DNA from 2 places in the Alteromonas naphthalenivorans genome. Region 1 is predicted to be linked to the other one. Evidence: predicted binding sites of a transcription regulator. Region 1 holds the regulator's gene; the other holds the start of a gene.
What was found. Region 1 encodes FliA, which starts transcription of late flagellar genes. Its sites were predicted from a motif close to CTAAAGNTNNNNNNNNNNNNGCCGATA; they were not measured.
Positions count from the first base shown of each region.

Region 1 (4,433 bases):
CTCAAACATATCGACTACTACATCGGTGGCCTGAAGAATGGTATCCATTAATTCAGGCGTAAGAGTACGTTGTCCGTTTCGCATTACATCGAAAACGTTTTCTGCACCATGGCAAATTTCAACTAATTCGGTAAGCGACAAAAAGCCGGCGCCACCTTTTACGGTATGGTAACCACGGAAGATAGCATTCAGTAAATCTGCATCTTCAGGATTATTTTCCAGATCAACGAGCTGTTCTTGTAATTGTTCAAGGATCTCCCCAGCTTCAACTAGAAAGTCCTGTAATATATCCTCGTCAACATCAAACGCCATGCGCCCGCTCCCCTAAAAACCTAAGCTAGACAAAAGATCATCTACGTCATCTTGGCCAGATACCACATCATCGCGTTGGTCTGCATCAATAATTGGACCTTCGGCTTCGACACTATCGATCTTGTTAACTTTTTCGACTTTCGCTTCCAATGGCTTGTCTTGCTCCGCCTGTTCGGGTTCACCGAACATCGTCAGCATATTAACTAAGCTATCTTCCACTTCTTTTACGAGTTCAATCACTCTGCGAATAACTTGACCGGTAAGATCTTGATAACCTTGTGCCATTAACACTTCGGTAAGCAATGATGTAAGCTTAGCTGATTGTTTCGATCCGTCTTCTAGCAATTCGTCTAAATCTGCACATAAAACTTTGAATTCGCCCAACTCAAGTTGACGATTCATCAGTTTCTTCCATTCCGGCATAATTTTTTCGATACGGGTAGAGAGCACTTCAGCAATTGGCATACTCTCTTCAACTGCGTCCATGGTGGTATTGGCAGCTTTTTCCGTTTCTTCGATAACGTACATCAGTCGCGTTTGCGCATCAGGAATGTCATCAACGGTTAAATTTTTAATACGTTCATCGATTTGGAAGTTATTCAACGAGTCATGAAGTTGACGCGTTAATTTACCCACTTCAGCAAAGAGCTCAATGGACTCTTTCATCGAAACAGCTTCTAAGACAGCGTTCGCTGATGCGTTATCGCCCTCTTCAAGATACGCTACCAATTTTTTGGCTTCTTCGAGCGTTATGGAGACACTTTCATTTGTCGACATCCAGTAAACCTCATTTCTCTGGTGAGCGTCTGGATCAACCTAAACGTTCGAAGATTTTATCTAATTTTTCTTTCAACGTAGCGGCAGTGAAAGGTTTAACAACATAACCATTCACACCAGCTTGCGCTGCGGCAACGATTTGTTCTTTCTTCGCTTCTGCTGTCACCATAAGAACCGGTAGGTGTTTCAACTTATCGTCGGCACGTATAGCGCGTAATAAGTCGATACCTTGCATACCTGGCATATTCCAATCTGTTACAACAAAGTCAAAATCACCTTGTTGTAGCATAGGCAGCGCGGTGTTACCGTCGTCCGCTTCCTGGATATTGGCAAAACCCAAATCTTTTAGCAGGTTCTTTATGATACGTCTCATGGTAGAAAAATCGTCAACCACGAGAATTTTCATACTTTTATCCAAAATAGCCTCCAATGAGGGGTTAATTGTTATTAATTTCTATTCTTCGTCAACTTGCCACGATTTCATTCGTGATTTGAGTTTTAACATGGCCTGACTATGAATTTGACTTACTCGCGATTCACTAACATCAAGAACTTCGCCTATTTCTCTAAGATTCAGTTCTTCATCATAGTATAAAGAAAGTACAATCGCTTCCCGTTCGGGTAATGTAGTAATAGCATGTGCTAGCGCTTTTTGGAAAGCCCCTTGCATCAAATCTTCTAACGGTGCGTCGCTGCCTCGGTTTTTTTCTGTAGAAATGACATCTTCAGAAACCCCAAGGTCTTCAATCCCCACCAATTTTCCGGCATTCACTTCGTTCAGCATTTGATGATAATCTTGCATGCTAACATTCATTTTAGCTGCAATATCTACATCTCGCGCGTCTCGGCCTGTTTCACCTTCAACTTGAGAGATGGCTTCTGTGATTGCCCTACCGTTTTTATGAACGGAACGAGGAGTCCAATCACCTTTTCTTATTTCATCAAGCATGGCGCCACGAATACGAATACCTGCAAAGGTTTCGAAACTTGCCCCTTTGGAACCGTCAAAGTTTCGTGCAGCTTCTAGCAGTCCAATCATACCTGACTGGATTAAATCATCGACAAGAACACTGGCTGGTAGTCTCGCCATTAAGTGGTGTGCTATCCGCTTCACTAGCGAAGCGTGACGCTCAACTAATTGTGACTTGTCTGTTTGCTGTTGATAAGCGGCTGCTTTGCTATTCAACGCTGACTTCCTACTGCTTTATCTGCTATTAGTTGCTCAATAAAAAATTCTAAATGGCCACCCGGTTGCGCAGGTATAGGCCATGATCCTGCTTTGGCTGCTAGCTGGCTAATCGCCACTGCTGCCGGAGAACTTGGATAAGCATCTACAATTGACGTTTGCTTACGTACTGCTCGGCGTATGTTCTCGTCAAAAGGAACTGTTGCTACCAATTCTAGCGCAACATCTAAGAATCGCCCTGTTACTTTAGATAATTTGCTGAAAAGTTCCTGACCTTCTCTAACATCGCGGACCATGTTAGCGACCACTTTAAAGCGAAAGACACCGTGTTCTCGGTTAAGAATTTTAATTAATGCATAGGCATCGGTAAGTGAAGTGGGCTCATCACACACTACCACCATAATATCTTGGGAGGCTTTGGAGAAGCTTAGCACCATATCGGAAATACCCGCTGCGGTATCCACAATAAGCACATCAATGGGCGTGCGCAACTCGCTGAATGCTCTTATGAGTCCTGCATGCTGCGTTGGTGATAGCTCTGCCATTGATTGAGAACCTGATGTGGCTGGTGCTATTTTTATACCGTGAGGACCCGTAACGAGAACATCGTCCAAGGTACACTCACCAGATAATACGTGGGAGAGGTTTTTCTCTACTCGCAATCCTAGCATTACATCCACATTGGCCAGACCTAAGTCTGCATCCAATACCATTACCCGCTTTCCCTGCTTTGCCATAGCAATAGCTGTGTTTAGCGTAATATTTGTTTTACCAACGCCACCTTTACCTCCGGTGACGGCGATAACTTTGATTAATCGTGATTGCTTCATTTTTCGTAAGCTACTCGCTTGATCATCAATCATACTGCTCGTGCTGTTTTAACCACATTGTTACTAGTAGTATGATTCAAACCGTACTTTTTATAAAGCTTTGCAGCAGCAGATACTAAAGATTTTGCTTCTGCAATCTTAATGTCTTCAGGAACTTTCTGTCCATCTGTTACATAACTGACAGGTAACTGGTACTCCACCGCTGCGCTAAGCACTTCGCCTAGAGAGTAGCACTCATCAAGCTTTGTAAAGATACAACCGCTAAGTTCCACCCCTTCGTACGCATCTATAATACGTTGTAATGCAGCATATTGGGTATTCGCTTGCGCTACTAGGTATTTTTTCACTGGCTGCATTTGACCGTTATCAAATTGATTTATCTGTTTAATTAATCGACTATCTCGTTGACTAAAGCCTGCCGTATCAATTAACACTAGTCTCTTATGGCGTAATTGAAACAATAAATCTGATAATTCTTCACTACTTTGTGCTTTACGCACTGTGCAGCCAATAATTTTTCCATATGTGGCTAATTGCTCAAACGCTGCAATACGATAGGTATCAATCGTAATCATGGCAACGGAGTCGGCGCCGTATTTCTGTGCGTAACGAGCAGCTAATTTAGCAACTGTAGTGGTTTTACCTGTTCCGGTAGGACCCACTAACGCTACTGCGCCCTTTTGCGTAAGTATATCGTTACCTGTCACATTAATGCGATTAGCCAATAGGTTTAAAAGATATACCCAAGCGTCACGCTCGTTGTAATGCGACGGCGTATAACTAATCAGTTGCTCTGCCAATGATTGGCTTAACCCCATGTCGGTTAAACGCTGAATTAAATAATGATGTACAGGCTGCTGACGACGACTTTTTGCTTCCATCAAATCAGCAACTTGGTATTGAAGCACATTTCGTAGTGACGCCAACTCTTCTTTAATTTGAGATAATTCGTCAGACTGAGGAGCACTGCTGTTATCAATGCTTTCATTAAGACTTGACGCTTGATGGCTTGGGAATTCTGAGGCGACTTGACTGGCTTCTACATCGTCGATAAAGGCTTCTGAAAAGTCTAAGTGTGATGCAATTTTATTGGCATGCTGAGCGTTAGCACTAGGTGCTGAAGCTGGGCTTTGAATACTGCCACCATGTTGTTTTTCCAACAGCGCTTTTAAGCTATCTGGGCCATCATCACCGATGATTTCGCTAAGACTTGGAACAGCCGCTTTCGCTCGCCCTGCTGCACTAGGCGCTGGCTTTTTAATCGACAGTTTGGCTTCCGGTTCTTTATCGTAAGCGGCGACCAATTCGATACCGTCAGCAAGCTTTCG
Region 1 is NC_015554.1:2,968,877-2,973,309, forward strand. It holds gene AMBT_RS12985 (chemotaxis protein CheA) at 1-312, opposite strand, end outside; gene AMBT_RS12990 (protein phosphatase CheZ) at 325-1,089, opposite strand; gene cheY (chemotaxis response regulator CheY) at 1,124-1,507, opposite strand; gene AMBT_RS13000 (RNA polymerase sigma factor FliA) at 1,544-2,275, opposite strand; gene AMBT_RS13005 (MinD/ParA family protein) at 2,272-3,138, opposite strand; gene flhF (flagellar biosynthesis GTPase FlhF) at 3,135-4,433, opposite strand, start outside.

Region 2 (4,433 bases), 510 kb from region 1:
TTTAACCCATGCGTTATACCCTGAACGTATGCCAAGCGTGGTGAATAGCTGGATGGATGAAGATCCTCGGGTAGGCTGGTTACTTGATTTTATGCAATCAGTAAAACCAGAAAAGATATTACTGATTTGTGCCAGTGCGCGCACCGCACAAGAACTTGGTGAAGTCATTCGCACTCAAACCGGTGTACGTCATAGCGTATTCCACGAAGGCATGACCATTGTAGAACGAGACAAAGCCGCCCATTATTTTTCTGATGAAGAAGATGGCGCGCAAATATTGCTGTGTAGCGAAATTGGCAGTGAAGGGCGTAACTTCCAATTTGCTCATCACTTGGTGTTATTCGATTTACCCGTCACTCCCGACTTACTTGAACAACGAATTGGTCGCTTAGATCGTATCGGTCAAACTCAAACCGTTGAAATTCACGTGCCTTATTTGAAAAACACCGCTCAGCATGTGTTGGTGGATTGGTATCATGAAGGGCTTAATGCGTTCGAGAAAACCTGCCCTACCGGCTCAGGTGTGTTTGACGACGTAAAAACCTTGTTGATTGGTGCGTGTTTGCATCCTCACGATCTCCATACTCGTGATGAACTTATCAACTTAAGTACCACGTTAAATAGTCAGTTAGTGGCACAGTTGGAAGCCGGCCGTGACCGTTTATTAGAACTTAATGCCTCTGGTGAAGGCCGCGTTGAACAGTTGCTTGAAGACATCATATTGCTTGATAACTCGCAAGATTTGTCACGTTTTATGGGCCGTTTGTTCGATGCTATTGGGGTTCAACAAGAAGAAAAGGGCAGCGATTGCTTTATTCTAATGCCAACCGAATCTATGGTTAGCCAATTACCGGGGCTTGATCCTGAAGGCATGACGGTAACCTATAAACGCCGCGTTGCTACCACCTTAGAAAATGTGCAATTCTTAAGTTGGGATCACCCTCTTGTACATACCGCTATCGATTTAGTGCTTAGTGATGTGCACGGTAAGAGCAGCATTGGCTTTATCGCCGATCCTGACCTCCCTAAGGGCGCTTACTGGTTAGAGGCCTTGTTCGTGTTAGACGCCAATGCCCCCAAAGCCCTTCAGCTTGGCCGCTTCTTACCTCAAACGCCACTGCGTATTTGTTTAGATGCACAAGGTAACCAAGTAGATTTAACCTTCGAGATAAAGCGTAAAGTAAACCGCAAAATTTCGCATCAGTTAATAAAAGCGCTTCAACAGCCACTTACCTTAGCGATTGAGAGCAGCCGTAAACTGGCGCATCAACAAGCGAATCAAAAGCTACACGATGCACTGCAAGACATGCATAAAACCCTAAACAGTGAAATCCAGCGTTTAGTCGATTTGCAGAAGCGTAACCCGTCAGTACGTGACAGTGAAATTGAGTTTATTGAAAATCAAATGAACGCATTGGACAAAGTAATACAAGGCGCTGATGTGCAATTTGATGCCCTTCGTCTAGTGGTGAATAACCCTTAATGGCTAATCCAGCGTTTGTTTATAACCCGCCCGTACAGCCCTATTTAACCATTCTCTACCAAGATGATGACATCTTGGTAGCGAATAAGCCCAGCGGCCTGTTAAGTGTGCCAGGTAAAGCAGAAGAACATAAAGACTCACTCATTAGCAGAGTTAATACTGTGTTTCCTACGGCGACAGTAGTCCATAGGCTAGATATGGCCACATCGGGCATTATGGTGATGGCCCTTAACAAAGAAAGCCATCGGCATATTTCAAAGCAATTTGAACTACGCAAAACCAAGAAGCGCTATTTCGCTCGTGTTTTTGGCAACGTGAAAAGCAACCAAGGGGAAGTGAACTTACCCCTTATTTGTGATTGGCCTAACCGTCCTAAGCAAATGGTGGATTTTGAGCGAGGCAAAAAAGCCCTTACCCATTATGAAGTAGTAGACGTTATACCAAAAGCATCACCTCAACCCGTTAATTCAGCCGCCAGCGCTAGTTCTTGTGCTAGCCCCAGCACTACGAGTGAGCTAAGCGAAACGTTAGTGGCCTTGTACCCCGTTACTGGGCGCTCCCACCAACTACGTGTGCACATGCTTGAGTTAGGCCATCCTATCTTAGGTGATAGGCTTTATGCTCATGAAGAAGCACTAGGTATGGCTGAACGATTACAGCTACATGCAGAAAGCTTGAGCTTTGCACATCCTGCCTCGGAAGACTGGTTAACCTTTCAAACGCCTATCCCGTTTACTGCTTATGCCCATTACTCCCCCGCCCCACTATCTATAGATTGAGACTTTGGGGCGCTTCTTAGCTACCTGTTTCAGCTTTTATCATTTAAGCGGTTGATTAACCAAGTGCTAAAAAATACTATTGGTTCGAACTGAAGTTTTCACAGGTTTGGCCGATAATATGACTGTTGAATGCTTTATTGGTACGCCATGTTACGTTTATCTCGTTTTCTTGTGCTGGGTTGCAGCTTATTATCTTTTTTGCTGTGTTCTGTGCCTTATGCGCAAGGGCAAAGCTTGTATGAGGATATTACCCACGCTTTTTTACCCGATGACATTACTTATGTAATGGCTGGGGAAATCCGCGTGCCTATTTTTGAGAGCCCATCAGCATTACCCATCTCTCGCGGTGCGGCCATTATATTAGCTGATGCCTCACCCACCGGACTTTCCATTGGGGACGCGCGTCACTTAGCCAGTTTACTGAATGAAAAAGGTTGGCATGCTGTGGTTAGCCCAGTTTCATTCACGCTAGAAGAAGAGCCTGACCTTCCCGTTGATGAAGCCATTCACCCGAAAAGTGACAGTCGACTTCAGCGACAAAGTTACGTATCGTCCAGTCAGCATTTAACCATCTTAATCAATGCGCTTAATACGCACCTTGAAAGTCATCAAGGGTTTAGAATGAACATTGCTTATGGTATGCAGGCTGCACAATTGCTGGATTTAGGTTCTAAAGGCATTATTCCCTCACCAGACACTTTAGTCGCCATCACCCCCTTTTGGCCGAATGCCGACATTAATCGCGGTGTACCTGAATTTATTGCCGGAACAGAATTTCCGGTATTAGATTTATCTATTAACGACACCAATACATGGGCGTCGCAAACAGAAACGAAACGAAAACAACTTGCCATCACCTCCCTCAAACTCCACTACAGACAACAGTCACTCTCAACCCATAATTCAACCTTTGGTCTAATGGACAATGAAAATAGCGCCAAAATTCAGTTGATTGCTGGCAGCGTTCTTGGATGGGCTCAACATTTAGGCTGGTAATTAGAATCTAAACCAACTAGTCTAATTTACAGTCTAAAACAGTAACCTATCTCATTTGCCTTTGGTTTCACAAGGTATCACTGGGTGTTCTGAACTATAATTCATTTTAATCTTTATTAACGGCGGCTGTGTGTCTATGACTGTTCAAACATTCGTAAACAAAAAGGCCAAGCAGCTGTGTTTTTATCTGAGGTCATTTTGGCAAGGAGAGCTTCCGGTCGAGGAAATCGAACTATTCTTTTGGGATAGTATGGAAGAATGGGGCCAGATAGAGTACACATTTACCCAACCTTACACGTATAAGGAAAGGGTATTTTGGCATTTGCTCCATCAAGTCCATTTTTGGCAAGAAGATAAGTTACGTTCAGATAAATATCTCGTCGATGAGTTAATGAACTGTGTATTGTTCTTGGAAGGTAAAGGGCATTGTCCCATCGACTGTGTAGGTATCCGCCCCTAGCGGCTTTCTTTATTCGTTAATTTATCAGTGATTCAACCCTTTATTGCTCGTTTTCATTGAAACTCAAGCGTGATCATGGCTCAATACGAATGGATCACGCTTTGGCCATGGAACGCATTTGTTAGACTCTCTCAAAACTTATCACGACCGTCGTTACCTCAGTATATTTCTATTTGGCATTACCAGTGGTTTTCCATGGATTATGATTAGCTCAGTGCTATCGGCCTGGCTGAAAGATGAAGGCTTATCTCGGTCAGCTATTGGCTTGTTTGGTGCTATCTTTGCGGTCTATTCATTCAATTTTCTTTGGTCTCCTTTAATTGACCGCGTAAAACCTCGCTTTCTTGGCCAGCGTCGAGGCTGGATTTTCATCATGCAAGGCGGCATAGCCCTGTGTTGTGCGTTAATGACACAATTATCAGCCAATAGTCACTTATTTTATTTGGCATTGGTGGGTTTGCTCATCGCCATTTTTTCTTCTACTCAAGACATTGCGATAGATGGTTATCGAATTGATGTTATTGAAGAAAATGACAATGACGGTTTATCTGCTGCCTCTTCCGTTGCCACCGCAGGATGGTGGACGGGTTATGGTGGACTTGGGGCCATCCCGTTTTTTATTGCAGACAACAGCAGCTGGTATTGGCCTGATATTTACGGTTTACTCGCCCTTTTTATGCTTGTGCTTATGGTCACTACTGTGTTTGCTAAAGAG
Region 2 is NC_015554.1:3,477,141-3,481,573, forward strand. It holds gene rapA (RNA polymerase-associated protein RapA) at 1-1,483, shown strand, start outside; gene AMBT_RS15125 (pseudouridine synthase) at 1,483-2,262, shown strand; gene AMBT_RS15130 (DUF3530 family protein) at 2,410-3,258, shown strand; gene AMBT_RS15135 (hypothetical protein) at 3,395-3,718, shown strand; gene AMBT_RS15140 (AmpG family muropeptide MFS transporter) at 3,837-4,433, shown strand, end outside.
Region 2: a site for FliA is predicted at 2,352-2,378, ahead of AMBT_RS15130 (DUF3530 family protein). Genes of this name have one in related genera too.